DNA from 4 places in the Terribacillus saccharophilus genome. Region 3 is predicted to be linked to each of the others. Evidence: riboswitches for the same ligand, from Rfam matches in the RefSeq annotation. Region 3 holds a riboswitch; each other region holds the start of a gene.
What was found. Region 3 has a riboswitch for S-adenosylmethionine ahead of GZ22_RS13195 (methionine ABC transporter ATP-binding protein). Riboswitches for the same ligand answer to the same signal wherever they lie in the genome.
Positions count from the first base shown of each region.

Region 1: another riboswitch for S-adenosylmethionine. It lies ahead of GZ22_RS00320 (homoserine dehydrogenase); the one in region 3 lies ahead of GZ22_RS13195 (methionine ABC transporter ATP-binding protein).
Region 2: another riboswitch for S-adenosylmethionine. It lies ahead of ssuE (NADPH-dependent FMN reductase); the one in region 3 lies ahead of GZ22_RS13195 (methionine ABC transporter ATP-binding protein).
Region 4: another riboswitch for S-adenosylmethionine. It lies ahead of metK (methionine adenosyltransferase); the one in region 3 lies ahead of GZ22_RS13195 (methionine ABC transporter ATP-binding protein).

Region 1 covers NZ_CP008876.1:56,810-63,729, forward strand. Annotated here, with positions in the region: gene GZ22_RS00285 (MFS transporter) at 1-637, shown strand, start outside; gene GZ22_RS00290 (putative quinol monooxygenase) at 702-1,016, shown strand; gene GZ22_RS00295 (hypothetical protein) at 1,177-1,650, shown strand; gene GZ22_RS00300 (serine hydrolase domain-containing protein) at 1,647-2,645, shown strand; gene GZ22_RS00305 (NUDIX hydrolase) at 2,661-3,152, shown strand; gene GZ22_RS00310 (SDR family NAD(P)-dependent oxidoreductase) at 3,443-4,195, shown strand; gene GZ22_RS00315 (SDR family oxidoreductase) at 4,221-5,003, shown strand; SAM riboswitch class I at 5,111-5,207, shown strand; gene GZ22_RS00320 (homoserine dehydrogenase) at 5,291-6,418, shown strand; gene GZ22_RS00325 (NADPH-dependent FMN reductase) at 6,437-6,920, shown strand, end outside.
Region 2 covers NZ_CP008876.1:1,199,144-1,207,402, forward strand. Annotated here, with positions in the region: gene murD (UDP-N-acetylmuramoyl-L-alanine--D-glutamate ligase) at 1-1,177, shown strand, start outside; gene spoVE (stage V sporulation protein E) at 1,249-2,352, shown strand; SAM riboswitch class I at 2,549-2,655, shown strand; gene ssuE (NADPH-dependent FMN reductase) at 2,823-3,296, shown strand; gene GZ22_RS06125 (cell division protein FtsQ/DivIB) at 3,911-4,693, shown strand; gene ftsA (cell division protein FtsA) at 4,928-6,211, shown strand; gene ftsZ (cell division protein FtsZ) at 6,270-7,439, shown strand; gene spoIIGA (sigma-E processing peptidase SpoIIGA) at 7,614-8,259, shown strand, end outside.
Region 3 covers NZ_CP008876.1:2,617,365-2,625,623, reverse strand. Annotated here, with positions in the region: partial or broken gene GZ22_RS19125 (aminotransferase-like domain-containing protein) at 1-799, shown strand, start outside; gene GZ22_RS13210 (M20 family metallopeptidase) at 833-2,038, opposite strand; gene GZ22_RS13205 (MetQ/NlpA family ABC transporter substrate-binding protein) at 2,042-2,902, opposite strand; gene GZ22_RS13200 (methionine ABC transporter permease) at 2,908-3,570, opposite strand; gene GZ22_RS13195 (methionine ABC transporter ATP-binding protein) at 3,561-4,586, opposite strand; SAM riboswitch class I at 4,668-4,777, opposite strand; gene GZ22_RS13190 (DUF2268 domain-containing putative Zn-dependent protease) at 4,909-5,880, opposite strand; gene GZ22_RS13185 (GGDEF domain-containing phosphodiesterase) at 5,891-8,227, opposite strand.
Region 4 covers NZ_CP008876.1:3,396,683-3,404,941, forward strand. Annotated here, with positions in the region: gene ytkD (RNA deprotection pyrophosphohydrolase) at 1-333, shown strand, start outside; gene pckA (phosphoenolpyruvate carboxykinase (ATP)) at 380-1,957, opposite strand; SAM riboswitch class I at 2,154-2,259, shown strand; gene metK (methionine adenosyltransferase) at 2,444-3,643, shown strand; gene asnB (asparagine synthase (glutamine-hydrolyzing)) at 3,776-5,683, shown strand; gene GZ22_RS16935 (gamma carbonic anhydrase) at 5,717-6,226, opposite strand; gene GZ22_RS16940 (tetraprenyl-beta-curcumene synthase family protein) at 6,315-7,397, shown strand; gene mnmM (tRNA 5-(aminomethyl)-2-thiouridylate-methyltransferase MnmM) at 7,413-7,982, opposite strand; gene GZ22_RS16950 (BMP family ABC transporter substrate-binding protein) at 8,165-8,259, shown strand, end outside.

The DNA of each region.
Region 1 (6,920 bases), 930 kb from region 3:
CACGCTCGATCGTATTGAGGTAGATCAAGTGCAATCCTTGAAATCGCAGCTGAAAGCACTGCGTAATAAAAAGATGCTGACAGCACATTTAACAATGCTGTTCCTGCTTGCAGGTCACTATACGATTTATGCTTATTTCACACCTTTCCTGGAATCGGAGTTAGGTCTGAATACGCAATGGATTAGTATTTGCTACTTTATCTTCGGTATTGCTGCTGTTGGCGGAGGTGCCTTTGGAGGCAGTCTGGCAGATAAATTTGGATCTAAAGTAAGTATCATTCTCGTAGTGGCATCATTTGCAATTATCTTATTCCTGCTTCCGTTCTCTACGGTTTCCTTCCCATTATTCCTAGTAGTTATGGTAATCTGGGCTGCATTAAGCTGGAGTCTGGCACCGCCGCTGCAGAACTATATCATTGAGTCGGATGCAGAGACAGCGGGGATACACCAGAGTTTCAACAATTCGGCGTTGCAGATCGGTATTTCATTAGGTTCGTTAGTGGGTGGGCTTGTGAACGGCGCTACATCCTCGATGCAGACGACAGCGCATGTCGGAAGTTTATTAGTAATCTTCTCGTTTGCTTTTGCAGTTTGGTCATTCCGAAGTGTGAATAAGACGGCTTTACGTTCCAAATAGAGGGATTCGTCTAGAACATGTCGTATTTTTCCTTCAAACTGTTTATCACGAAAGGGTGGATTGAATGGGGAAATTCGGCTTGTACGGCAAATTTCTAGTAAATAAAAATGATAGAGATGAATTGAGTTCGATACTGCTGGAGGCAGCAGAGGCAATGGGGCATGTAGATGGCTGTGAGATATATCAGGTCAGCGTGTCTCATGAAGAGCCGCAAGCAGTATATGTATACGAAGTATGGAAGGATGAAGCAGCTCATCAAGCCTCACTTGCTTTAGATGCGACACAAACATTGATCCGACGGGCAAAGCCTCTTATAACTGGGATGGAACGTATCAATACCCTACACACGCTCGGTGGGAAAGGTCTTTCTACTACTTGAAAAGCGGACAACTAAGTTGTCCGCTTTTTTTATTTTCATAGCTGTCCTCCATGAAAGATAGAAATGCGCATATAACCAACCCCATTCATACTTTTTATATCCTGAATATATTTCCAATTATGGTAACATGGTTTGTGAGTGAAGAATAGGGGTCGATTGCATGAGTGTGAAAGGAATGATTGTTGGGGCTGCATTCAGTATCATGGCTGCTGTACTTTGTACATTTATTTTTGGAATTGTTGTCAGCTCTTCATTTCTAATGGCCGCCCCCTCGATAATGTATATCGGGGTATTTCTTCAGGTCATTGTGCCTTTTCTGGTGGTTTTCAGTATTGCTGGAGCGCAATTCAAGAAAATTGACCGAGTCAGGGAAGGGGCTAAATGGGTCATCAGCAGCATCATGGCTTATGTTGTTGTCACTTATGCCGGAACGATTGGTTCCCTGACGACGCATAGGATTGTATGGGGAAATGAACTGGAAAACTTAGCGGTCGGAGATATTATAGTATGGGGATTTATCTACGGATTCCTACTGCTGCCGTTGGCGGCGCCGGTCGGCAGATGGCTGCTTCTTTTACTAGTAGACTGCTGTAAGTATTTTGAAGATTCAAAAGAGGAGGATATTCAAGTATGAGCAGATTAAAGAATAAGTTGGAAAAGGTAGCAAAAGAAATAGATTTCTCTGGTGTGGCATATGTGGAAGGAGATCGGGAAAGCTTTTTCTTCCAAAATGGCTATGCGAATAAGCAAGATAAGCTAGCATTTGATAAGCACACAAGGTTCGGAATAGCTTCTGGAGCAAAGATTTTCACAGCTGTGGCGATAGCAAAGCTAGTAGAGCAAGGACGACTGGATTTTCAGACAAAGTTAACAGATTGTCTCCCAATAGTATTTCCACATTTCCATCAAGACGTTACAATTCACCATCTGCTGACACATACGTCTGGTATACCGGATTATTTTGATGAAGAAGAAATGGATGACTTTGAGGAGTTATGGCAAACATTGCCGATGTACCGGGTTAGATCTGGTGAGGATTTTCTGCCATTATTCCAAGACAAGAAAATGATGTTTTCGCCGGGCGAACGGTTCCATTATAATAACGCAGCTTTCATTGTATTGGGATTAGTAGTAGAGGAACTGGCTGGCGAACCTTTTACGAGCTTTGTCCAAAAGCATATCTTTGAACCTGCTGGAATGACAGAAGCTGGCTATTTTGCATTCGACAAACTGCCGGGGAATACTGCAATCGGCTATATTAAAGAGGAAGAAGAGTATCGTTCCAATATTTATGCGTTGCCGGTAAGAGGCGGTGCGGACGGTGGGGTATATGTGAGTGCTTCTGATATGGCACGTTTTTGGGATGCGCTGACTCAGCATAAGCTTCTGAACGCAGAATTTACTGAGGAACTGCTGAAGCCGCATATCCAAGTAGATGAGGAATCTTCTTACGGATACGGTGTCTGGATAGAAAAAGACGCAGAGAGAATCAAGAAGTATTATGTTGTTGGCTTTGATCCGGGTGTGAGTTTCCATTCGGCTTATTATCCGGAGACTGGACGAAAGGTAGTGGTACCTTCAAACCACGGTGCCGGTCCATATTACATGGTTCAAGCAATCGAAGAATAGGAGGCAGGAAAGCAAATGACGCAGGATTTAACCGTTGATTTAGGAGAACAGATGCTGAATTGCCGGACAGCTGGCATTATCGTAAAGGATAATCATGTGCTGATGCATAAGAACAAGAAGGATCCATTCTGGACGCTGATTGGCGGGCGGATCCAGTTAGGAGAAGACTCAGCGCAGGCTGTGGAACGGGAATTCGAGGAGGAACTTGGTGTCCCTGCTAAGGCAGAACGGCTGTTATGGTCAGTAGAGAACTTCTTTATCTACAAAGGGCGTCCTTATCATGAATTCAGCTTTATTTATTTAATGCAGGATGTTGAAAATAGGCTTCCAGGAACGGGAGAAGTCATCTCTCTTGAAAGCGGGGAGTTCCATTATGAATGGGTTCCTTTAGAAAAAATTGAGGAGCTTCCAATAAAACCTGATTTTCTACGTGGGAAGCTAGTTAATCTCCCATCAGCATCGATGCATCTGATTCATAAAGAGACATTTGTTGCGGAGACAAAATGAAAAGCGGCTATATGCATGGGTATTGCCGGACAAATCCGCTACCCTGATCCTCTCGCACACTACCCCAACTTGATTCGCAACCTGCATTTAATAGGAAACCATGGGCAGCATCACTTCTAACAGTCATAAATATTACTTTTTTATTTAAATGAACATAATAATCGTAAGTGTACAAAAAAGTTTTCTGCACGATTGCAAATCGCTTGCTGTATTTTCTGCAAAGGTGTAAGCTCTTACATGTAGAGTGGGTAAATTAACCTATTTATATCTATTAAAAGGGGGCTTTGCTTATGGGTAGGCATAAAGTAGCAGTCGTCACAGGCGGCGGCAGCGGTCTTGGGCAAGCAGCAGCATTAAGACTAGCAGAAGAAGGTGTCGCAATCAGCGTGGTTGACGTATCTGAGGTAGCTGGTCTGGAGACTGTTCGCTTAGTAGAAGAAAAAGGATCAAAAGCTATATTCGTAAAAGCTGATGTAAGCAAGGCAGAAGAAGTGAAGCATTATGTGGATAAAACGGTCGAGGCATTTGGGACCATTGATATGTTCTATAATAATGCAGGAATCTCCGGTCCTGGTGTGAAATTCGTGGACAACACAATTGAGCAGATCGATATGGTACTAGGAATCAACCTTAACGGTGCCCTTTACGGTCTTAAATATGTATTGGAAGTAATGCTTGCTAATGGCGGCGGTCGTATTGTCAATACATCATCCACAGCAGGTGTTGTCGGTCAGGCAACAGTTGGTACATATTCTGCAACGAAGCATGCGATGGTCGGTATTACGAAGACATTGGCTGCTGAGTATGCTGAGCAAGGAATTGTTGTGAATGCAATTGCTCCAGGTACTACAGAGACGCCGATGGTTCGTGAATACAAAGAGAAGAATCCAGATGCATTTAAAAATGCGACAGAACCGATTCCTCAGAAGCGTCTTGGCCAGCCAGAGGAAGTTGCAGAGCTTGTTACATTCCTATTGACTGGTAAAGCACCTTATATAAATGGTGTAGTTGTGCCGATTGATGGCGGATTTACTGCAATTTAACAAAAACATAAAAGGAGAGATTTCTATGAAACGTTTTGAAGATAAAGTAGTGTTGATTACAGGTGGCGGCTCCGGTTTAGGCCGTTCTGCAGCTTTGCAAGTAGCAAAAGAAGGTGCAAAGCTTTCCCTTGTTGATTTGAGTGAAAAAGGATTAGAAGAAACAAAGCAGGAAGTTCTTGCAGCAGTACCTGAAGCAGAGGTTCTTACAATTGTGGCAAACTGTGCAAATGAATCGGAAGTTGAGGCGTATGTAAAACAAACGGTTGATCAGTTTGGCAAGATCGATAGTTTCTTCAACAACGCTGGTGTAGAAGGAACACAGAATCTAACAGAAGAATATCCTGTAGATGAATTCGACCGCGTTGTAAATATCAACTTGAATGGTGTTTTCTACGGTATGCGTCACGTATTGAAAGTAATGAAGGAGCAAGGCCATGGTTCTGTAGTAAATACAGCTTCTGTAGGCGGTATCCGCGGAATCGGCAACCAGTCCGGCTATGCAGCAAGTAAGCATGGTGTGGTAGGTTTGACGAAGAACTCCGGTATTGAATACGGACAGTTCGGTGTTAGTATCAAAGCCATTGCACCAGGTGCTATCATGACGCCAATGGTTGAAGGCTCCCTTCGTCAAATCGGCGGAGATAACTGGGAAGAGGCAGGCAAGGAATTCGTCAGCGTTAACCCGATGAAACGTTTCGGTAAGCCAGAAGAAGTTGGTTATCTTGTTGCATTCCTTCTCTCTGATCAAGCAAACTTCATCAATGCTACTGTAGTGCCGATTGATGGCGGACAATCTTATAAATACTAATTTTTAGTAAGACAGCGCAGTTTTCTGCGCTGTCTTATTTATTAGAATTTTCTGTTGACGCGTTTTCTTATTCATGCTAAACTCCTTCATAACAAACACATACAAAACTCTTATCAAGAGCGGCGGAGGGACTGGCCCGATGATGCCCGGCAACCTGCAAGTGTAACTTTAACTTGTATAGGTGCTAATTCCTGTAGATGAGAGAAGACACAGTACGGTACATTCGTCTCCCTGTCCTCTCAGGGAGGCTTTTTTTATGCAGAAAATCATTCAAGGGGGTAAAACAGATGGCAGCAGTGAAGATTGGATTGATTGGATATGGCACAGTAGGAAGTGCTGTAGGGAGGACGATCCGCTCCCATCAGGAGAATCTGCAGACAATTTTCGGTAGGGAAGTACAAGTGGCAGGTGTCTTGGTGCGGGAGAAGCAGAAGTATGAACAGCAAGTAACGGACGCCTTGCTGACAGACGATGCAGCGGAGCTTTTCTCTATATCCGACCTTGATGTAATCATCGAAGCTAGTGTCGGTATTGAGCCAGCTTTTAGCTACTTGACTGAAGCAATCCATCATGGCTGTCATATTATCACAGCGAATAAAGAGCTAATTGCCTCACGGGGGGCGGAGCTCAAGCGCTTGGCAAAGGAAAAAGGTGTACGGTTGGAATATGAAGCAGCAGTCGCAGGCGGAGTTCCGGTGATTGGGACGCTGAAGCAGCTTCTCCATATCAACCACGTCGTTAAGGTAGAGGCGATTTTGAATGGCACATCCAATTTTATTCTAACGGAAATGTCCGATAAGGGACTGCCGTTTGAAGAAGCGCTGCAGCTTGCGCAGGAAGCGGGATTTGCAGAAGCTGATCCCGCCAATGACGTTGATGGCTGGGACGCTTTTTATAAACTGATGGTGCTGAGTGATTTGTTATTCGAAGATCAGCCGGACTGGGAGAAAGTTACACGAAAGGGAATCCGCTCAGTTTCCTCACAGGATATCCAAGCCGCTGCAAAACAAGGTTGGAAAATCAAGCATGTTGCGACGCTTGAAAACGCGGGCGGAGAAGTGACTGCATCTGTCGAACCGGTCATCTTAACGGCTGCACATCCTCTGTACAGCGTGGATGGAGTAGATAATGCTGTATGTGTGGAAGGTGACCTTGTTGGCAAACTGAAGCTTCAAGGACCAGGTGCCGGAGCCCTGCCGACGGCAAGCGCCATTGTCGAGGATTTAGCGAATCTTGTTCACCAGCGGAAGGAAATCGAAGTAAAGCGGGTAATCAAATTCACGGAGAAACATGAGGCAGTTCCTTTCGTTCATTTGCCGTCTGGTGAGACTATTCTTCTGCACAGAGAAAACGTTGAATCTGATAGCCATTATTATCGGGTTGCCGCGAGAACACCGGCAAAAGCAGAAGCCTAATACAGGAGGAGAGTTCGGATGACAATCTTATTGCTAAACGGAAGTTTGAATCCTGCATCCACTACTAAGAAGCTGTTGAAACAAGTGCAGACGCTATTGCAAAAGGCCAAATATGAAACCGAGATAATCAATATAGGTGAATTAGAGCTGCCGCTTTTTCACCCGGCCCAGCCGGCTGGAGCAGCAGCTGATTGGCTGCGGGAAAGAATCGATTCGGCGGAAGGACTTGTGATCGGTTCACCTGAATATCATGGCAGCTATAGCGGAGCATTAAAAAACGCAATTGATTATTTTGATAAAGACTTGCTGAAAGGTAAGCCTGTCGGATTGTTAACGAGTACAGGCGGCCTGAAGGGCGGTATTAACACTTTGAATGGATTGCGGACAGTTTTCCGCAGTCTGTCTGCGCATGCAATTCCTCAGCAGCTCGCTGTAAGCCGTAAGGAATTTAAAGATTCTATTCTGGCACCAGACTGTAAAAAAACGCTAGAGCAATTTGTTA
Region 2 (8,259 bases), 1.4 Mb from region 3:
AGTGAAGCTTGGCGTGCAAGAAGTAGAACTTCTGGAAGGTATTGATGTTTTGATCAAGAACCCAGGAATTCGTTATGAGAATGTTATCGTACAAACTGCAATGGAAAGAAATATTCCAGTTCTGACGGAAGTGGAACTTGCTGGTTTGCTTCATAAGGGCACTTTGATCGGTATTACTGGATCAAATGGTAAGACTACGACGACAACGCTTGCTTATGAGATGTTAAAAGAAAGTCAGGTAAGTACGTACGTAGCGGGGAACATCGGTACAGCCGCATCCGAAGTTGCCGACAGGACAACAGAAGATGACCGGCTTGTTTTGGAGCTTTCATCTTTCCAGCTCCAAGGTATTGATCAGTTCCGTCCGAATATAAGCGTTATGCTGAACATTTTTGAAGCGCATTTGGATTATCACCATTCTCTTGAAAACTATGAACAAGCGAAAGCGAATATTTTCCGTAAACAAGATGCAGGTGACTATCTTGTTTATAATGCGGAAGATGAGAGACTTCGTGACATAGTTAAAGCAGCAAAAGCAACACTTGTTCCTTTTTCTGGGTCAAGAAAGCTGGAAGATGGTGCATGGTATGATGATACACATGTGTATTTCAAAGATGAACCGATTGCAGCAATGAAAGACATCTTGCTTGTCGGAGGCCACCAGCTGGAGAATATACTGGCTGCCTTAGCTGCTGCTAAGCTGGCCGGAGCAACTAATGAAGGTATTCAGCAAGTATTGAAGACTTTTTCAGGCGTTGAGCATCGGTTACAGTACATCAAGCACATCAATGGCCGTGCATTCTATAATGATTCAAAAGCTACTAATATCTTGGCAACTTCCAAAGCATTATCCTCGTTCGATCAGCCGATTATCCTGCTTGCAGGCGGTTTAGATCGCGGTAATACGTTTGAGACACTTGTTCCGTTCATGGAACATGTGAAAGCATTGATCGTCTTCGGTGAAACAGCTGAAAAATTGCGAGAGACTGCTTATATGGCTGGGATCGAGCTTATCGAACATGCGAAGGATGTCAAAGAGGCAGCTGAAATTGCATATCGCATCTCTGAGAGCGGCGATGTGATTATGCTATCTCCAGCATGTGCAAGCTGGGATCAGTACCGAACATTTGAAGAAAGAGGAGACATGTTTATCGAAGCGGTACATACATTAGAGTAGGGGCTTGTCCTGCTCAGCCGCTTCGCTGCATGCGGACCCCCAATTCCAATCCAAGGAAATGGGGTTTTTCTTTGCGTAAATCTAATCTTCCGAAGACGGACTGGCTATTGCTCTTTTCTATCGGTGGCCTGCTGACAATCGGTATCATCATGGTGTATAGTGCTTCTGCTGTATGGGCGGAATATAAATTTGACGATAGCTTCTTTTTTGCCAAACGGCAGCTATTGTTCGCCGGTGTTGGTTTAGGAGCTATGCTGGTCATTTCCAGATTGCATTATGAGATTTGGCGAAAATATGCGAAGGTTTTACTTTTGATTTGCTTTGTTTTGCTCATTGCCGTATTGATTCCCGGCGTCGGATTGGTCCGCGGTGGTGCGAGAAGCTGGATTGGGGTAGGGGCTTTCAGTATCCAGCCTTCTGAATTTACTAAGCTAGGCTTGATCATCTATTTAGCTGTATATCTTTCGGCCAAGCAGAAATATATAACTTCCTTGAAGCAAGGATTTCTGCCTTCGCTCCTGCTCGTTTTTACAGCTTTCGGTATGATCATGCTCCAGCCGGATCTTGGAACTGGTGTGGTACTTGTACTTACTTGTATGGTGATGATTTTAGTGAGCGGAGCCAGAATCTCACACTTCGTTGGTCTGGGCATTTTAGGACTAGGTGCTTTCGCAGCGCTTATCTTGTCTGCGCCATATCGTATTCAGCGTATTACAGCCTTTCTGGATCCGTGGGAAGACCCTTTAGGGGAAGGATTTCAGATCATACAATCATTATATGCGATCGGTCCTGGCGGATTAATGGGACTGGGCTTAGGCAACAGTCTGCAAAAATTCTTCTACTTGCCAGAGCCACAGACGGATTTCATCTTTGCCATTCTAGCAGAGGAGCTCGGGTTTATCGGCGGCGCAGGTGTTATGCTTCTCTTCCTGCTGTTTCTGTGGCGAGGCATCCAAGTTGCACTACGGGCGCCTGATGGCTTCAGCAGTCTGCTGGCATTAGGTATCACCGGTATGATCGCTATCCAATGCATGATTAATATCAGTGTTGTTATAGGGTTGATTCCAGTTACCGGTATTACGTTGCCGTTTTTAAGCTACGGTGGGTCTTCTCTTACACTTACGCTTAGCTCTGTCGGTATCCTATTGAATGTCAGCAGGTATAGTAAGCTTTGAAAACTTTTGTGGGAGTCGCATTTTTAGATAGGCACCTAAGACGGTATGTAATGAGGCCGTGTTAATATCGTACAGAAGACTATTCTCACATTAGTAGCATGCTAAACACGAAAAAAACATCATATTTAAAATTTTTAGATAATTGTTATTGACTTTTTTATGTAAGGCACGTAATATTGTAGACAATTTCATACAGTTCTTATCAAGAGAAGCCGAGGGACTGGCCCGACGAAGCTTCAGCAACCTCTGACTATGTCAGAAAGGTGCTAAATCCAGCAAGATTAAATTCTTGGAAGATAAGGGTGCGGGCGATTATACCAAGCTCTCTTTTCTTCGGAAAAGAGAGCTTTTTTCGTTTAATCACTTTATTACATAAAAAAGGAGAATGACAAATTGACAGACATAATTATTCTTTCAGGAAGTCCATCCAAAATTCTAGGTCGCAGCTGGCAGCTAACTTTGCCGGAAAACTGGCTGCGGATCAAGGCTTAACCGTTAAGGAAATTAGTGTTACCGATTTTGCGCCTGAGGATTTGATTTTTGCAAGGTTCGACAGTCCTGCAATTGTGGAAGCAGGTAAAGCTGTCAGCAGTGCCAAAGGATTAATCGTTGCTTCTCCTGTATACAAAGCAGCTTATACCGGCGTATTAAAAGCATTACTTGATTTATTGCCTCAGAACGCGTTTAAGAATACACCGGTACTTCCAATCATGACTGGCGGAAGCCCTGCGCATTTGCTAGCGATAGATTATGCGTTAAAACCCCTGATTGCAAATCTAAAGGGAGAGTCTTTGCAGGGAGTGTATTTGTGCGACCATCATATAAATAAGGAGAACCCCGATCAGCCAGTTGCAGACGAAGAAACTGGTGTAAGAATTAAAACGCAAACGAATCAGTTTGTTGAGGCAATACGCCGAAATCATGCTGTCAGCAGTGTAAAGTAAAGGTGGCTAATAAGTAATACAAGTGGTTAAGATATAAATTTGGTTAATTGGGTTTCGTGGGTTGCTAAAGCGGGTAATATAATCAAGCTTTCCAAGAGTCCTGCCTGTGAAATACTTTTAAAACAGATTTATCAGGTATCTGGAACGATTTGAGGGAAGAAACCTCTTGATAGGAGGTTTCTTTTTTCTGTACTATAATTCTCCAGGTTAAGCCCTTGTTAACACATGTACATAACGAGTAACACACTCTGCCTCATCCCATTCTGAGTCCGATCTGTACGTATTTGGATTTGGCAGAGAGAAGATCTGGATATTTTTACCGATATAAAAAACAGGGGTTGACCGACAAAACAAAGCACATTAGTACGAATGTAATGGTAGAATGGGAGAGAAGAATAGCAGAGACAGAATGAAAGAAAAAGAAGTTTTCATTTCTTGACCCATTGAAGAAGGAAATTTGCGGCTTCTTATGTAATTAGGTAAAGAAACCTTTTTAAAAAGCGGATTATTTACAATTTGTTGGTTACTGACTCTTTCCGCTAAATGAATGTGTTATAATTTTATAATTACAATACAAGCAGTTTTTCGACTGTACAGCATAGGAAGAAGAGGAAATGAGCGAAAAAAAGAAAATTGTTTCCATCGAAGACCGTATCCCGAAATTAAAACAAGCGAGAAAGAAAAAAGCGAATAGACGACTTGTATTCTACTTGTCTATTTTCTTCGTACTAATCTTCATCATTGTGTATTTGCAATCGCCATTAAGCAATATTCACCGTCTTGAAGTGGAAGGAAATGAATTTCTGCCTAAAGAAACTATTATTCAAAGCAGCGGACTGACTACTTCAGATAATATGTGGCGAATTGATAAGGACGAAGCAATTAAGCGAATAGAAGAAAATGAAGAAGTAGAAAAGGTATCAATAAGCCGAGGCTTTCCTGCCACTGTCACGATCAAAGTGACGGAGCTTGGGAGAGTAGGGTATTTGCAGCAGGCTGATAGTTATCGCGCGCTGCTTACCAATGGCAGTATTTCTGAGAAGAAATGGGATCAGCCAAACTCGGATGCCCCGACACTCTATGGTTTTTCTGATGATAAGTATCTAAAAGAAATGGCAGAAGAGCTTGGCCAGCTGCCAGCTTCTATAACCGGTCTCATATCTGAGATACATTATAAGCCGACAGAAGACAATCAATTCGTCATTCAATTATTCATGAACGATGGCAGGGAAGTACAAGGAACGATCCGCACCTTCGCCACAAACATGGAGGCGTATCCTAGTATTGCGGCGCAGCTTGACCCAGAAGTCGATGGTGTACTCCATATGGGAGTTGGTACCTATTTCGAGCCTGCCGAGAAGGAAAAAGAAGAAAGCGAACAAGAAGAAGGCCAATAAGCAGAAATTCATGGTATTTTGTCAGTTTATGTAGAATAAACGGGCTATATGCGGTATAGTCGAATCAAATACGAGTATATTAGGCTAAATTCTTACAGAATGTCGCTTTTTAGGCAAAAATTCTCGTGAAATTTGTTATAATTATGCGTGTCTCAATACTAAGGTTAATTTATGAAATGAAAAATGTAAAAACAATGCTGGGCGACATGTCTCTAGGATTAGGAGGTGCCTTACGTGAACAACAGTGAAATTTTAGTCAGCTTAGATGTAGGAACATCAAATATTAAAGTGATTATAGGGGAAGTATTTCAGGATTCCCTTAACATAATCGGTGTCGGTACGGCAAAATCGAAAGGCCTGAAAAAAGGCGCCATCGTCGATATCGATCAAACTGTCCAATCAATTCGTACTGCTGTTGAACAAGCAGAGCGGATGGTCGGCATGCAAATCGAACGTGTAGTCGTCGGTGTTAATGGTAATCAGATTCAACTGCATCCATGTCATGGTGTGGTGGCTGTATCCAGTGAAACCAGAGAGATAGACGATGAGGATATTGCACGTGTACTTGATGCGGCACAGGTTGTGTCCATCCCGCCTGAACGTGAGATAGTCGATGTGGTTCCAAAACAGTTCATCGTAGATGGATTGGACGGTATCAATGACCCTCGTGGCATGATCGGTGTACGATTAGAAATGGAAGGGACAATTATTACTTGTTCCCGCACAGTCTTACATAATCTATTGAAATGCGTAGAAAAAGCCAACTTAGAAGTGATGGATATATGTCTGCAGCCATTGGCTGCAGGGGCTGTCGCCCTTTCAGAGGATGAAAAGAACCTTGGTGTCGGATTGATCGACATCGGCGGAGGCAATACGACTGTCTCTGTGTTTGGCAATGACCAGCTAATGGCGACTAGTGTCGTTCCTCTTGGTGGCGAAAATATTAGCAAAGATATATCTATCGGGCTGAAGACTTCCTCTGAACAAGCGGAAGAAATCAAAATTGGATATGGACACGCTTTCTACGATGATGCCAGGGAGGAAGAGACTTTCGAAGCGTCGATTATCGGCAGCAACAAGAAACAAAACTTCTCCCAGCTTGATGTCGCGGATATTGTAGAAGCCCGTGTTGAGGAGATATTTGCATACGCCGACAATGAAATCAAGCGCATGGGATTCCCGGAACTCCCGGGCGGCTATGTCCTCACTGGAGGAACATCCATGATGCCAGGTATGCTTGAACTGGCTCAAGACTGCTTCCAAGCGAATGTAAGACTAGCAATCCCGGATTACTTAGGAGTGCGGGAACCGCAGTTTACAAGCGCCGTTGGAATCTTGCAATTTGCCTATCGGAATGCGAGAATACAAGGGAAGGAGATCTTCTCTGCTGTAACAGAGGGAGACTTCGATGAGCCGGAAAGAAGACCGGCGAAACCTGCTAAATCAGAAAAGAAAAAAGGCGAAGAAAAAAAGAAAGAATCAGGTATTGCTAACCTGTTCAAGTACTTTTTCGATTAAGACAGACACGTCAGCTCGATTAAAGGGAAAGACGGTTTGTAAATAGGAGGACGTTAAGATGTTAGAGTTTGACACAAATATGGAAACATTAGCGACAATAAAAGTCATCGGCGTCGGCGGAGGCGGAAGCAACGCCGTCAACCGAATGATCGAACATGGCGTCCAAGGCGTGGACTTCATCGCAGTGAACACAGATTCACAGGCACTGAATCTATCTAAAGCAGATGTTAAAATGCAAATTGGTGCGAAACTAACTCGCGGACTTGGTGCTGGTGCCAACCCGGAAGTAGGTCGCAAAGCAGCAGAAGAAAGCAAAGAACAAATCCAGGAAGTTCTTCAAGGAGCTGACATGGTATTCGTTACAGCAGGTATGGGCGGCGGAACTGGTACAGGTGCTGCACCAGTTATTGCACAGATTGCCAAAGAGCTTGGCGCTCTAACAGTCGGAATCGTTACACGTCCTTTCTCTTTCGAAGGGCGTAAACGTCAGACACAGGCTCTAGCTGGAACAGATGCGTTAAAGGGCAGCGTAGATACACTTATCGTTATCCCGAATGACCGCTTGCTTGAAATTGTTGATAAAAACACACCGATGCTTGAGGCATTCCGTGAAGCGGATAATGTCCTTCGTCAAGGTGTACAAGGTATTTCCGAATTAATTGCTGTTCCTGGTTTGATCAACGTCGATTTTGCCGACGTGAAAACGATCATGGCAGATAAAGGATCAGCACTAATGGGTATCGGTATTGCAACTGGTGAAAACCGCGCAACTGAGGCTGCGAAGAAAGCTATCAGTTCTCCGTTATTAGAGACTTCTATTGATGGAGCACACGGTGTTCTTATGAATATCTCCGGGGGCACAAACCTAAGCCTGTATGAAGTACAGGAAGCGGCTGATATCGTAACGAGTGCAGCTGACCAGGAAGTGAACGTAATCTTCGGTTCAGTTATCAATGAAGATTTGAAAGATGAAATCGTCGTGACTGTAATTGCGACAGGTTTCGATGAAGCTCAAATCCAGCAAGCTATGAATGCTCCTCGTCCGAAAGCACGTCCGGCAGAGAAGGAAACTCGGGAGCCGCAGCAGCCAGCAACTTCTGAAAGAAGAAGAGAGCGGGAAGAACTGCGCCGAGAAACACCATCTCCACAGCAGCAACAGCCGCGTAAGCAGGAAGAGGATACATTGGATATCCCGACATTCCTACGCAATCGCAACCGCAGAAAATAAGTAAAAAGGATAGCATCCTATGATGCTATCCTTTTTTTTATGCCAAGAAATGTTAGACAAATTAGGCGGAAAATACATAAAAATAGTGCGCTGCTGCGTGCATAAACTGACAGCATTTGAATCTACTCTCCGTTATACTAGCTTCATCTATTAAAGGAGAAGGGGTTAGCTGACGTGACAATCTATCTGGATGCAGTCTGGACACTCAATCTTTTTTTGGACTGGCTGCTGTTATTATGCACGCAAGCAATTGCAAGGTTGCAAGTACCCAAGCTTCGTATATTTGCAGGCGCCGTTGTTGCTTCACTCATTGTTCCAGTAACAGTCTATTTTCCAGACAGCTTTCTGGCCCACCCGGTAGGGAAATTACTTTTTTCCATGCTAATCATCTGGACTGCTTTCGGATTCCGGTCTGTCACCCGTTTTCTTAAAATGCTGCTGTTATTTTATTTTATTACCTTCGCAGCAGGAGGCAGTCTGTTCGCCATCCATTATATGCTGCAGACCCAAGCTGCATTCACTCCTGCTTCATTCTTGACTGTAAGCACAGGATATGGTGATCACGTCAGCTGGCTTTTCGTAGCCATCATGTTTCCGATTGCTTTGTACTTTACAAAAAGCAGAATGGACAAGCAGCGCTTTGAACAATTCCGTTATGATCAGCTGCACACCGTTCAAGTGAGCATCAATGGCATTTCACATAAAACAGACGGCTTCATCGATAGCGGGAATCACCTGTCTGATCCGCTGACGAAGCGGCCTGTCGTAATCTGTGATCAACTTTTTTTACGAAACTGGTTCACTGAAGAAGATTGGCAGC
Region 3 (8,259 bases):
ATGAATCTCCTTCTTATATTCAATCTGTTCCAGTGTTCCAATCTGCCGGCACCAATATTTTCGGATTAGCAAAAAAGGAAATAGATATTACACAGCAAATCAGACAATATATGCGCACAAGTGATGCAGCGCTATTTTACGCAACCCCACTGGCCGGCTATGGAACCAGGCAGAGCGACAGAGATTACTGCTGACATGCCAGCAGCTTTCCCTGCCGATTATCGAGGATGATGCTTATTATGATTTGTGGTTAGATGCACCACCTCCACCACCACTAAAAGCATTAGACACACAAGGAAATGTGTTATATACAGGCAGTTTTTCAAAGGCAGTGAGTCCCGGAATACGCATTGGCTGGATCGCAGGACCTGAACCTGTTATTGACAGGCTAGCTGACAGTAAAATGCAGACAGACTATGGAGCAAGCAGCTTATCCCAATATGTCGCAGAGCGTTGGCTGGCTACCGGCATCCATTTACAAGCCACTGAAAAAATACGGGACGCTTTGAGAAAACGCCGAGATGCTGTCCTGCAGCTTTTACAAGATCACTTCAAAGAAATTGCAAGCTGGAACAAGCCGCAAGGGGGCTTCTACATTTGGCTGAGATTACATCAGTCCGTCCCAATTCACACCTTTTTTGAAAGAGCGCTTCAGCAAGGTATCTTGCTTAATCCTGGTCAAATATATGATCGAAACGATTCACATCATCTTCGTATATCCTATTCCTATGCATCGATTGATCAGCTGGAGTATTCGTTAAAACAGCTAGCATCCTTAATCAGGAGCATACAAAAATAATAGACCCGTCAGGAAATTCCTGACGGGCCGTCTTCATTTAACTTGTTTTCTTGTCTTATTCTCTTCAAAAGCAGCTTTAGCCTGCTTCAGGAGTTCCTTGTCTGTCAGCAACCGGTAACCTGTATGCGCTAATGCTTTGGCTCCTTTTAATACAGCTGCATCACCAATTTCCGAACGAGCAGCTTCTCTGAATTCCTCTGTATGGCCAATTAAATCTTCTGGTCCAATTTGAATATAAGGATGTGCAGTCGGTACCTCATAACTAATATTACCTGTATCAGTCGAGCCCCGCCCCTTGCCTTTCTTCAAATGAACATACTCTCCTACATTCTCTAATTCTTCCTTGAGCACCTGGTCCAGCACTGGATTGAGGACAAAATCCTTCACTTCATTTTGGAATCTTTCTATTTTGACACTAGCTCCTGTAGCTAATGCAGCTCCTTTGGCTATATTCTTTACTTTATCGGAAACAGCTTGTGCTTTTGTCCATGTTTCTGCCCGGATAAAGAAGCGCGCAGATGCGTATTCCGGTACAATGTTTGGTGCATCCCCACCGTTTGGAATAATGCCGTGCACGCGCACATCCTGCGGTAAATGCTGACGTAATGCATTGATTCCATTGAAAAGCTGAATTACAGCATCCAAAGCATTGATTCCCTTATCTGGCGAGCCGGAAGCATGAGCTGGCTTTCCGTAGAAATGGAAATCAAGCGGATCAACTGCAAGAAAGTCGCCAGTGACACTCGTTCTGCCAGAAGGATGAATAATCAAAGCCGCATCAATTTCCTTCAACAAACCATGCTTCACAAAGCTTCCTTTAGCACTGCCATTCGGGCCGCCTTCCTCAGCAGGTGTACCGAGAACAGCTACACTTCCGCCTGTCTGGTCCAATGTTTCTGCCAAGGCAATACCAGCTGCTGTACTAGTGGTGCCGATAATATTGTGGCCGCACGCATGCCCTATTCCAGGCAGTGCATCATATTCGGCGAGGAAAGCGATACGCGGACCTGGTTTACCGCTATCCTTCAGCGCATAAAATGCTGTTTCATGCCCTGCCACTCCTTTATCTACTTGAAAACCCGCTTCTTCCAGCAATGCAGCAAGTGTTTCGCTGGCGAAAAACTCCTGATTGCCGATTTCCGGTTTAGCATGGATGGCCTGACTTGTCTGGATATACTTTTCCCCATTTGCGTCCAAATGCAGTGCAACTCGGTTTACTTCGGTGACAGATTTACTCATGTTTCATTCCTCCTCCTGTAGTCTTTTCAAATGCTTCTGCAACTCTTCTTTTGGCACATCCACTACGATAGAGCCACCACTTGTATCCTTATCTACAGCTTCCTTCACTGCTTCATCCTGATATAACTCAACAATTTTCTGGTACGTCTCATTATTTTCATCGTCTTTATTTACTGCAAAGACGTTTACAAACGGTGTGATGCTATCATCATTAGCATTCTCCAGATAAATCGGATCTTCTTTCGGATTAAGACCTGCTTGACCTGCAATACCATTATTAATAAATGATACTGCGACATCTGGTAATACACGTGGCGTTTGCTGCGCAACAACAGGTACAATCTCAATGTTCTTCGGATTTTCTACAATCTTGGAAGGATCTCCGAACTGGCCGAAGTCATCCGCTAATTTAATAACGTCAGCTGCTTCCAAAGCTCGCAGCGATCTAGCTTGGTTAGATGGATCATCCGGGATAGCAACCTTGTCGCCTTCCTTCAATTCATCAAGGCTTTCGATTTTCTCTGAATAAGCTCCGATTGGGGCAATGACAGTAGAACCGATTGGCACAATAGTATCACCATTTTCTTTGGCATATTGACTTAAGAAGGCGATATGCTGGAATGAGTTCATGTCAATTTCACCGTTGGCCAACGCTTGGTTTGGCAATGTATAGTCGGAGAATTCCACAAGTTCGATATTGATTCCCTCTTCCTTCGCCTTTTCTTTCAGGATTGGCCATTGGTCACCATCAGACCCTGTCACACCGATTTTAACTGTTTGACTGCCATCTGCTGAACTGCTTCCGCATGCTGCAAGGATAAACAAAAAGGCTAACGAAATGATTCCAAGTAGAGTTTTTTTCATGTCGATCATCTCCTTAAAATTTTTCTTGAAAGTGTATTGCCGACCCATTGGGCAAGCTGGACTAGCACAATTAAAATAACGACTGTAACAATCATGACACTCGTATCAAATCGTTGATATCCATATGTCATCGCCACATGTCCGAGACCTCCACCACCGACAGTTCCTGCCATCGCGGAGAAATCAATCAGACTGATTGTAATGAACGTCAATCCGAGAACGAGCGGACCGAGTGCTTCCGGAATAAGTATGGTATAAATAATCTGAAGCGGACTGGCACCCATAGCCTTGGCAGCTTCGATAACACCCGGATCAATGCTGATGAAGTTGTTTTCCACAACCCGCGCAATACTGAATGCTGCAGCAATGCTCATCGGAAAAATAGCTGCCCACGTCCCGATGGTCGTACCGATCACTTCTCTGGTAAGTGGACTAATCGCAACTAAGAAGATAATGAAGGGAATCGGACGGATAATATTGATTAGAAAATTGATAACTTGATAAAGAAAAGCATTCTCCATAATGTTTCCTTTTCGTGTTACAAAAAGTAAAAGACCGATAACAATGCCGAAAATTGAACCAATCACCAAAGTGACAGCTACCATCAGGATCGTCTGACCAGTTGCTTCAACGATGCGAGGCCAAAAAGTCTGCCAATCTACGCCCATGCTACGTCCACCTCCTCTATTTGTACAATTTCATCCAATTCCTTTACTGCACTAGCCGTTTTTCCTTCTTCACCATCAAAGCTGACAAGTAAATTGCCGTAAAATTTAGCCTGAATCTCTTGGACAGAACCATAGACGATGTTCACGTCAATATCGTGCTTCCTCGTTACCCGGGATAAGATAGGATCGCTTGCTACCTCTCCTTTAAAGATGATCCGGTACAGCTGCTTCCCGCCTTTTTGACGCCACTCATCCAATAATGACGGAGAAGGAAGATCCTGCTGCACGGAGCGGATGAATCGTTTTGTCGTCTGATGGACAGGACTTGTGAATGTATCAAATACTCCTCCTGATTCTATGACCTCGCCATCCTCCATAACAGCAACCTTGTCGCAGATTGATTGAATCACATGCATTTCATGTGTAATCAGTAGAATTGTGATGCCGAATTCCTTATTTACCTTTTTCAAAAGGCGAAGTATCTCTCCAGTTGTATCAGGATCCAATGCTGAGGTTGCTTCATCACAAATTAGAATATCCGGTGAAGTAGCTAGTGCTCTAGCAATACCTACTCGCTGCTTTTGCCCTCCGGACAGCTGTTCTGGATAATCCTTTGCTTTATCTGACAGTCCAACGAAACGGAGAAGTTCTTCTACCCTCTCTTTTATTTTTGCTCGCGGCATTTTTGCCAGTTTCAAAGGATAAGCGACATTACCAGCAACAGTCCGCGAGGTTAAAAGATTGAAATTTTGAAAGATCATCCCTATCCTGCGGCGAACTTTCCTGACCTCAGTTGGGCGAAGACTAGCTAAATCCACCCCTTGCACTTCCACAGCTCCAGCCGTCGGGTTCTCCAGTACATTCACTAACCGCAGCAATGTACTTTTACCAGCTCCGCTGAAACCGATGATGCCGAATATTTCTCCTTCCTCGATTGTCAGATTCACATTTCGGACAGCATGCACCTCCCGTTTTCCGATTGTGAATGTCTTTGATACATCCTTGAACGTTATCATTACTTTTCCTCCCATCAACGCAAAAGAGCCCTCTTTTTCCTTATCCAGAAAAAAGAGGGCTCCACGTATGAAACTTCCCCATTCTCATCTTCCAAACGCTCATAGGCGTTTGCAGGAATTGGCACGGTATTTGTGTAAACCCGTTGCCGAGACGTCATAGGGCCTGATCCCTCGATCTCTCTGGATAAGAATAAAACAAGTATGTAGTTGTAAGATTTGATTACCATGTTATGGGTTTTCCAATCAGATGTCAATTGGTTTTTTGAAAATTCTTTTTCTTGCGGGATTGACCACATAAAAAAGGCTGCAATAGAGCAACCCTTTAATCATAATAAGATGCATATTCGCTTCCTTCATAAATCTCTTCCGGACTGGCAGCCATCCACTCCTCGATCTCTAAATCGGGGTGTCTTTCTAAATACTCAGCAAGAATCTTATAGCCTTCATTATATCCGTAGATGTCAGGGAATACCTCGCTCCCAAACATGATTTCTTCCTTTGCCGCCAAGTTCTCTTCGTCCAAATGTTCTACAGCTTCCCGCCATAGTGCTTTATCATATTCATAGATTTCCCTGTCGAATTCTTTGGGATAAGCAACCTCTTCAAAGAATACAGCTTTCCCTTCGAATACGAGGTGATCCAGCAATGTGTTCCCTTCAGCAACCGCCGGAAACTGTTCAAAAAGGATACTATGATTGTATTCATGGGCCACTGTCGTTACCAGGGTACTATAGTCCATTTCTGCGTTAACGTAAATGGATATTTGTCCGGCTGAATATGCATAACCTAAGTAATCGACACCACTTGCCTCTGTTGTCGGAATCACGCAAACTGTCGTCTCCTCTTCACCCGGCAGGATCGATGCCGAATGAATCAGCGCTTCCTTTACTTGTTCTGTCACTTGCTCTTCATCCATAGTTTCGCTGAGCATTTCCAATTCACCCAATCTGTTAGCATGAGGTTGTTCCTTAAAAACACCAACACTGAACGCATCTGCTTTGGAAGCACCGTCAGCTAAACAGAACTCCATCAACGGCTCAACAAAGGTTTCTGCGTAGGTTTTATAATTATCATATTGCTCAGGGTCACGGTTTACCTTTTCTGCATAGTTCTGCATAAACTGATCTGTTCGGATGATATTGAATACTTGATTTGTATCAGGGTGTGAGAATGTTGTGGTCACATCTTTCACCTCTGCAAGCGGGGGCTGTTCCGGTTTAGATACAACCTCCGAAGACTCTTGACTGCATCCAACAAGACAAACAAGTAATAAAAAGAGAAGTGTTTTTTTCATTTATACCCTCCTATTTCAGCTCCTGCGAACGAAATTCCACTGCCTCCATCGGTTTCCCAATCAGATATCCTTGCACTAATGTACAGCCATTTTCCTTCAGGAATTCAAGCTGTTCCTGTTCCTCCACGCCTTCAGCAATTACGTCCAAATCGAGTTGCTTTGCCATGGCCAAAATAGTTTCCACCAACACTTTATTATTTCGATTGTGCATCATATCGCAGACAAAAGATCGATCGATTTTCAACGTATGAACAGGCAGGCGCTGGATGTACTGAAGAGAGCTGTAGCCTGTACCGAAATCATCGATGCTGATGCGAATACCAAGCTTTTTAATATGCTCCAGAACAGATATGGCATAGGAGTCACAAAACGGGATGTTTTCAGTGATTTCCAGTTCCAGATAAGCAGGATCCATCTCATACTCAAGCAGCGCATCCTCTAATTCGGCAAGAAAATCAGGATGAAGGAATTGATTGACTGATATATTTACAGCAAGACTAATCGGTTCATACCCTTGCGTTTTCCAGCATCGCCATTGCCTGAAAACTTCTCTGATCATCCACTTTCCAAGGGGGATAATGAAACGAGATTCCTCAGCAAGCGGAATGAATGTATTTGGATACAGCAACCCTCGCTCCGGATGCTGCCAACGCATTAATACCTCCGCACCGGAAACAGTTTCTGTATCTAGATAATAAAGCGGCTGAAAGTGAAGGCAGAACTCTCCTCTTTCTAGTCCATACCGCATCTCCTTCTCAAGCTCGAGCTTGGATTGTTCTGCAGGAAGGTACGTTTCATCATAAAATAGCCAACGCTTTCCGTGACTTTTCTTAGCTGCATACATGGCAGTATCCGCCTTAATAGTCAATAGTTTGACATCTTCAGCATGTTGCGGATATAAGCTGATTCCGATACTTGCAGAAACAAATACTTCTTTTCCATGAAGATAAAATACCTGTTCCAGTGATTGAATTAAGTTATATACAGCCTTTTCTATCTTAGGAATTTCGGTAATAGGCAGCAGAATAAGAAATTCATCTCCGCCTTGACGGAACACCTTTGCCCCTGACACGAGATTCTCCTGCAATCGTTCTGCCACCTTTCTCAGCAGCATGTCCCCGGCACCATGATTCATCGTGTCGTTTACCCATTTGAAATGATCCATATCCACAAAGAGCAAGGAAAAGTCGCCTTTATCCGTTGCTACCCATTCTGAAGCTATCCGATCAAATTCACGGCGGTTCGGAAGTCCTGTCAGCGGATCATGAGCAGCCAGGAATTCCGTTCGTTCGATGGAAGCTTCCAATTCCTTATTTTTTTGAAACAGCTCTTCTGTGCGCTCTAGTACCTTACCTTCCAGCTCAAGCATGAGTTTTCTATTCTGGAACATCGTATACATTTGTCGAAAGATGATTAGTAATGTAGAAACGATACAGCCAACCGCTATTAAATCAAATCCGCCGCCTCTGGCTACGATAAGAGCAAGTAAAACCAAAACGCTGATATTGGAAAACCATAGACGTGCCGAAAATAACGGTGTGCTTGCAGGAAGAGATTCCTGCCTGCTCAGTGCATCAAGATCATCCGCAAAGTAAGCTGCACCACCAATGACAAGCAAACTTGCTGTACCGAGCCAGTCAATTGGATGTCCGAAGTAATACATATTTTGTGAACCCAAATACAAAAAGATGGTATCTGAGATCAAGAAGAGCAAAAAGCCAACATAGAGACATGTTAATGCCTTTGACAAGCGCTGATAACTGAGTGCATTGAATACACAAATCAAGAAAAACAGTACAATCAAATCGCCAGCTGGATGACTGATACCGAAAAGCTGGATGATAAATCCATCCTGGGTCAATTGAACCCAAGTTTGCTTCATCAAGAATTCCCAACTTAAACAAGCCGCAGCAACGATAATGATTACAGCATCATAAACAATTTCGTAAATTGTCACTTCTCCCGCTTTTTGTTCAATCAGGTACAGAAATGCAAATAAACAGAAGATAATCGACACATTCCAAAATATATCTGATGCTGCTATCAAAATGTCATTCATTCCAATATGAAAATTATAAAAATAGGAGCTCACTGTGGCTAACAGACAGCCCAGCAGCGTAAAGCATAGAAACAGCCAAAACCGCCGCATTTTCCGCTCAGCTGTTTTATAAGCACGAAAAGCCCAAAATGCCGGCAGACCTGAACCGATGATTGCAAAGAGACCTGAACCTATCGCAAGTTCCCCGGGTTCCTGGCGAAATAGAAATAAATAAACTGCAGAAAAAAGCAGGAATATAAAAACAAAGGTTGTATATGCTTTGATGTTTCTCTTATTTGTCTTCTCCAACAGCTGCCTTCTCTCTTAATAGTTTGAAATAG
Region 4 (8,259 bases), 780 kb from region 3:
GAGTTCCCTGGTGGCAAGGTGGAAAAAGGGGAAACGGCAGAGCATGCGGCTTTGCGGGAAGTAATGGAGGAGACTGGCGGTGTAGTCCAGCAATTGAAGTATGTCGGTCAGTACTTCGTAGCAGGCAAGGCAGGGCATATCGTAAAGAACGTCTATTATGCCATCATCTCAGAACTGAAGAAGAAATCCAATTACATGGAAACATATGGACCGGTTCTGGTCGAAAAGTTCCCTTCCCATCTGGCGCAGCATGCTGAATACAGCTTTATGATGAAAGATAAGGTGCTGCCTAGTGCATTGCATCATATAGATAAGTTTGAAAAGACAATGTAACAAAACTGCCCCGAAGCTAATAACAGCTTTCGGGGCAGTTCTTTTTTTACTTATATAATGGTCCGGCTTGGCGGACGGCATCATCGATGAAATCAAATTTTGAAAAGTTCTGATGGAATTTCACCGAAAGTTCTTGTGCCGTCGATTTGTAAGCGGCTTTGTCTTCCCATGCATTCTCCGGCATAAGTAGCTCTGCTGGGACGTTTGCAATGGAAACAGGAACATGCAGACCGAAAATTGGATCTTGAGTAGTTTCTGTATCACGCAGTTCTCCGCTGAGGGCAGCCTGAACCATGGATCTTGTATAGGCAAGCTTCATACGGGAACCAGTATGGTAGTCTCCGCCAGTCCAGCCGGTATTAACGAGATACACCTCGGCTTGATGTTCACTGATTTTTTCGCCGAGCATCTCTGCATAAACAGAAGGTGCCAGCGGCAGGAAAGGAGCACCGAAGCAAGTCGAGAACGTAGCTTCAGGTTCTGTTACGCCGCGCTCTGTTCCGGCAAGTTTGCTCGTATATCCGCTTAGGAAGTGGTACATCGCCTGTTCGGTTGTTAATTTACTGATTGGCGGCAACACGCCAGTAGCATCTGCGGTCAGGAAAACGATTGTTTTTGGATGACCAGCTAAGCTCTTGGACAGGCTGCCCTTGATGTAATCAATCGGGTAAGCTGCACGCGTATTTTCTGTCACAGAACCATCATCATAGTTACAAATGCCAGCTTCATCAACAGCTACATTTTCAAGAATTGTACCGAATTTGATGGCGCCATGAATTTCTGGCTCTTTTTCAGCTGACAGATTGATGCATTTAGCATAACAGCCGCCTTCAATATTGAAAATGCCATCAGGAGACCAGCCATGTTCGTCATCTCCGATCAGAGGTCTGTTCGGATCAGCGGATAGCGTAGTTTTACCTGTTCCGGATAAACCGAAGAAGAGGGCTGTATCACCATCAGTTCCTACGTTAGCAGAGCAGTGCATTGGCAGGATTTCCTGCTGCGGCAAGAGGAAATTCATTACGGAGAAAATGGATTTCTTCATTTCTCCAGCATATTCCGTACCGCCTATCACGATTACGCGCTGTTTGAAGGAGACGATGACAAATGCTTCTGAATTAGTACCATCGACTAACGGATCTGCTTTTACACCAGGAGCAGAGATGACAGTGAATGCAGGTTTATGTGCAGCCAGCTCATCTTCGCTCGGACGAATGAACAATTGATGAGCAAATAAATTGTGCCAAGCGTATTCATTAATTACTTGTATAGGAAGATGGTAGCGTTCATCAGCTCCGGCAAAACCTTGGAATGAGAATACTTCTTCTTGTGCCTGTAAGTAGTCGACGACTTTACCTAATAAGTGCTCGAATGTTTCTTCGCTGATAGGCTGGTTGACTATTCCCCAGTCTACTTTGTTTTCGGAAAGCTCGTCTTTAACGATGAATTTATCCTTTGGTGAGCGGCCTGTATATTTTCCAGTCGCAGCTCGTAAAGCACCAGTCTTTGTCAAACGAGCTTCCTGGCGGGACAATGCCGCCTCCGTCAGCTGAGCCGCGGATAGGTTTTTTCTTACATTGGATTGGGAGCGCATTTCTTCTAGCGCTGTTAACGCGTGCATCATTCGCATCTGGATCCCGCCTTTTTTTAGAAGTTTTAAATTAGTATAACACATTAAGATATTAATACATACTATTATAAAATGCAATCAATAAGTGCGTGCTTTATTAGTAAATAATCCCGAGAGTTTTAGTCGGTATTTACATGATTTTGTTGACTTCTGGAGGCTGTTCCGATAACATAGTTGCGAACGGAAAACACTCTTATTCAGAGTAGGCGGAGGGACAGGCCCTAAGAAACCCGGCAACCGTCACATTTTGTGAAATGGTGCTCAACCTGAGCAAGGGATACCTTGAACGATAAGAGAGGGAATAAGCCAGCCTTCTGTTATGATGGAAGGTTTTTTTCATGTAACGGCTTAATAACTGAAAAAGAGCAATACTATTGATAGTGCTCTTTCAACCTTCACCCATTATCAAGTTTCTTAATAACATACCTTGGAAAGAGTAAAACTTCCGTATTAATCGTAGTTGAAGGGGGATTTGGCAGAATGACTGCTAATCGTCGATTATTTACCTCAGAATCCGTTACTGAAGGTCATCCGGATAAAATCTGTGACCAGATCTCGGATGCTATATTAGATGAAATCCTAGCTAAAGATCCGAATGCCCGTGTTGCTTGTGAAACGACAGTTACGACTGGTCTTGTACTCGTTGCAGGTGAAATTACAACAAGCGCTTATGTAGATATCCAAAGCATCGTGCGTAAAACAATCAAGGAAATTGGTTATACACGTGCGAAATATGGCTTTGATGCTGATACATGTGCTGTATTGACAGCAATCGATGAGCAATCTCCTGATATTGCAGGCGGTGTCGATCAGGCGCTTGAGGCTCGTGAAGGGCTGATGACGGATGAAGAAATCGATGCAATCGGTGCAGGTGACCAAGGATTGATGTTTGGTTATGCAAGCAATGAAACACCGGAGTATATGCCGCTGCCAATTTCATTGGCGCACCGTCTATCCAAGCAATTGGCGAAGATACGGAAAGATGAAACTGTCGATTACTTGCGCCCGGATGGGAAAACACAAGTAACAGTAGAATATGATGAAAACGATCAACCTGTACGGATTGATACGATTGTCATCTCCACACAGCATCACCCAGAAGTGGAGCAAGTTCAGATTCATTCCGATTTGAAAGAGCTTGTTATCAAACCTGTCGTTCCAGCTGAATTGCTGGATGAGAATACAAAGTACATCATCAACCCGACGGGACGATTCGTTATCGGCGGGCCACAAGGTGATGCAGGTCTGACTGGACGTAAAATTATCGTTGATACGTATGGCGGTTATGCTCGTCACGGCGGCGGTGCATTCAGCGGAAAAGATGCTACAAAAGTAGATCGTTCCGGTGCTTATGCAGCACGTTATGTTGCGAAAAACATCGTGGCAGCAGGTCTTGCTGAGAAATGTGAAGTACAGCTTGCTTATGCGATCGGTGTTGCTGAACCAGTTTCCATCAGTATAGATACTTTCGGAACAGGTAAAGAGTCCGAAGAAGCATTGGTGAAAGCAGTACGTCATTTATTCGACCTTCGTCCTGCCGGCATCATTAAAATGCTGAACCTACGTCAGCCAATCTACAAAGATACAGCTGCATATGGTCACTTTGGACGTACAGATAAAAACTTCCCTTGGGAGCAGACTGACAAAGCAGTACAGCTGGAAAGCTATACATTTGCATAAGCTGCTTGAAGGCAAGAGCGTTAACTTCGCTCTTGCTTTTTTTGTGTCGGCACCCATAATCTCCCTTCAAGAACCGAATTGTTTTATGCTATAATTAATGGCTAGAAGTAATGAAAGAGAGGCTAACATTAAATGTGTGGTTTGATTGGCGTAATCAGAAAAAACGTAAAACAATTAACGCAAGCTGATAAGGATAAATTCAAACAACAGAACAACATCATCACGCACCGCGGTCCGGATGATGAAGGATATTATCATGACGAACATGTCTCATTCGGTTTCCGCCGCTTGAGTATTATCGATATCGAGGCTGGTGTTCAGCCATTAAGCTATGATGATGAAAGAATCTGGATGGTTTTCAACGGGGAAATCTACAACTATGTAGAGCTTCGTGAAGAATTGCTGAAAAAAGGCGCTGAGTTCAAGACAGAATCCGACACCGAGGTCATCGCAGCGATGTACCATACATACGGGACGGAAGCATTCAAAGAGCTTCGCGGTATGTTCAGCATTTTGCTATGGGATAAAGAGAAGAAGACACTTTTCGGAGCACGTGACCCATTTGGTATTAAACCACTCTTCTATAAAGAGACAGATGATGAGATTTTCTTCGCATCTGAGAAGAAGAGCATCACTCTTCTGGAAGAATCAGAGACAGTCGATACAGAAGCGCTGCAGCATTATTTGAGCTACCAGTATGTACCGGAACCGTTCACGATGACAGAAGGTATTAAGAAAGTTGAACCTGGTCATTACTTCGTGAAGCGTGAAGGTGAACCGATAGAATTCCATCGTTACTGGCATGCGACATTCTCACCGAAAATCATGGACAAGCAAGCTTGGATCACTCGTATCCAGGATGTTCTTCATGATTCCGTAAGCAAGCATATGCGAAGTGATGTTCCGGTTGGTTCCTTCCTTTCTGGTGGAATTGATTCTTCCATCATTGTAGCCATTGCGAAGCAATTCAATCCGAATTTGAAGACATTCTCTGTCGGTTTTGAACGTGAAGGATTCTCCGAAGTGGATGTGGCGAAAGAAACAGCTGAGAAACTCGGCGTAGAAAACTATTCCCATATCATTACACCTGAAGAATACTTAGAAAAACTTCCGAAAATCATGTGGCATATGGATGATCCATTGGCGGATCCATCTGCTGTGGCACTTTACTTCGTTGCAAGGGAAGCTAGCAAACATGTAACGGTTGTACTTTCCGGTGAAGGTTCGGATGAACTATTCGGCGGATACAATATCTACCGTGAACCTGAGTCCTTGCGCATGTTCGATAGTATTCCAGGACCTGCAAAAGCACTGCTTGCAAGAGTAGCTAAAATATTGCCTGAAGGTGTACGCGGTAAGAGCTTCCTAGAGCGTGGTACAACACCATTGAAGGATCGTTATATCGGTAATGCTAAAATGTTTGAGGATGCAGACAAGCTGAAGCTTTTGAAAACATACAATGATGCGGTCCACTACCAGCAGATCACAGCTCCATTGTATGAGAATGTGAAAAAAGAATCGCTTGTTGATCAAATGCAGTATATCGACATCCATACTTGGATGCGCGGAGACATTCTCTTAAAAGCAGATAAGATGACAATGGCACATTCACTCGAGCTTCGTGTACCATTCTTGGATAAAGAAGTATTCCGTGTTGCCCGCGAGATTCCGGAAGATTTGAAAATCGCCAACAACACAACGAAGAGCTTACTTCGTGAAGCAGTAGAAGGTATTGTACCGGATCATGTTTTGCATCGTAAAAAACTTGGTTTCCCAGTACCTATGCGTCACTGGCTGAAAAATGAATTGAATGGGTGGGCGAAGACACTCATCCATGAAAGCCAAACAGACCATCTTTTGCATAAAGACTATATCCTGAATCTGTTAGATGCACATTGTCAAGGTAAAGGGGATTACAGCCGTAAAATCTGGACTGTACTTGCCTTCATGCTATGGCATCAGATTTACGTTGAACGTAAGTATGACTTTGCGGAATTCCAAAAAGTCGACAGAGTGGAAAGCAAACTGCAGACCACATAATAAGAAAGCCGTTCCTGTGAGAGGAACGGCTTTTTATATTGTTTCTTTATACTGTTTACTTTTCTTAATATACTCCATTCGTATACGCTCCATGTCTTGGAAATCAGCTTCAGTCAAATCACGTATTACTTTGGCAGGTCTGCCGAATGCGAGTTTGCCGGAAGGAATCGTCTTGCCTGGAGGAACTAGGGAACCTGCGCCTACATAAGCACCGTCCTCGATAACCGCACCATCAAGTACAAGTGACCCCATGCCTACAAGGGAATTCTTTCCGATTGTGCAAGAATGCAGCGTTACTTGGTGACCTATCGTAGCTCCTTGCTTTATAATAAGAGGAAGGTCAGGACTTTGGTGAAGAACACAAAGATCCTGCACATTGGCACCTTCTCCGATTATAACTGGTGAAACATCACCGCGTATCACTGTCTTGAACCAGATACTGGCATCTTTTTTAATCGTGACGTCTCCTGTAATAACGGCGTCAGGAGCTACATAAGCTTCTTTGTGAACATGTGGACGTTTCTTGTCGTATTCGTATATCATTTGAATACTCCCTTCGTTTATGTTCTTATAGAATTAATAGATTTTTTGGAAAGAAGACAATCCCGGATTCGAGGAGCGAAATCACATTATGGCCCAACAAATACCAAAGTCATCAGTTTTACTTATGCATCAAGTATATCGGAAAATATTCCCGGAAGTACATAAAGAATTGGAACTATGGACGCAGCGGGCAGAAGCGATACCGGATCCGGAACTGCGCAAGCAGGCGCTGGAGAGTATTCGGACCAAACGCTTCCATTGTCAGGGCGGGGCTGTATACAGTCTGCTTGCTGGAGATGCGTGGAAGCAAGCGATAAAATTCATTATTGCCTATCAAACTATCAGTGACTATCTTGATAATCTATGTGATCGCAGTACTTCTCTTGACCCAGAAGATTTTCGTCTATTACATCAATCAATGCTCGATGCACTTCAGCCCGGTGAAAAGCTAAAGGATTATTACGCATTACGTGACGAGCGGGAAGACGGCGGATACTTGCACTCACTTGTTTTCACTTGTCAGACCATCCTTAGCAAACAGTCAAATCTGCAAGTTCTGCAGCCGTATTTATTGAAACTTTCCGGTTTATACGGAGATTTACAAGTACACAAGCATGTGGCAAAGGAAGAGCGGATCGAAAGACTGACAACCTGGTTTTCACATCATCAAGAAGAGCACCGGGATCTTACGTGGTATGAATTCTCGGCGTGCAGTGGATCAACGCTCGGCATCTTCTGTTTCGTATCTTATGGAATGGGGATGGAACTCGACCACCAATTGGCCGACGATATCTATCAAAGCTATTTCCCGTATATGCAAGGTCTGCACATTTTGCTGGATTACTATATCGATCAGATGGAAGATGAAGAAGAAGGGGATCTTAATTTCTGCCATTATTACCGAGATGCAGAGGAAATGCGTGAAAGACTTCTGTACTTCATAGAGCGGACGAACGAAAGCGTGCAGCGCCTTCCGCATGCTTCATTCCATGAAATGGTCCATCACGGACTTGTTGGACTGTACTTGGCGGATAGCAAGGTAAGTCTCCTCTCAGATGGAAAGCAGATGATCAAAACACTGCTCAAGGCAAGTGGAAACAAATCGAAGTTTTTCCATTTGAATATAAAAGCATATAACAAAATGAAAGAAGCGCGTACCCCGGTTAGTTAGGGGCTCGCGCTTCTTTTATTTTTTCTTCTCGATAGCAATTATGAATGGCGGGGTGTTTTTCTGGTTTAGAAAGCGATACTGCAAGACGGCGTAATGTTTTTGATCATAATCTTTTACGTGGGCAAGCAATCCTTCTTTTTCAATAGCGCCTTCCGGATGACCATGATAAACAACCAACACGATTCTTCCGCCGGGTTTCAACGCATGGCGAATTTTCTCAATTGCAGTAATCGTGCTTTCTGCATTAGTGGTAATGGCTTTATTGCTACCGGGCAAATAGCCTAAATTGAAAATGGCTCCAGCAAGCTTTCCCTCATCTTCGGGTGTTATATAATGATCGACACGCTGGTGGCTGTCCAGAATTAAAGTCGTATTCGTTACATCATGCAGGCTTAAGTGCTTGCTCGTCATTTCGATAGCTTGCTCCTGTATATCGAATGCTAGCACCTTACCTTCTTCTCCGACAAAACGGCTCAGTGCGAGTGTATCATTCCCATTGCCGCATGTGGCATCAATGACTGTATCTCCTGGATGAATCACTTGCTCCATCAGTTCGTGTGCATAAGCGATAACATGTTTTAGCATTTCTTGAATCCTCTCTCTAACAAATTGTTCTCTCTTATTTTTACGCTACCTGTGCTTATTTAGCAAATCAAATCTCTTTAATGTAAAGGAAAATTTACAATTAATTTACCAAATAAATGTAGAAACATGTCGATATAAGGACCATAGTAGTAGTGTGAAGAAAGAGAAGGGAGTATATCGACATGTATAAGCGCATCTTAATACCTATTTGTGCCTTGATTTTATGTTATTTATCTGGGTGCGCCGCAAACCCGGCTGCAGCCAAGCTGGATGAAGA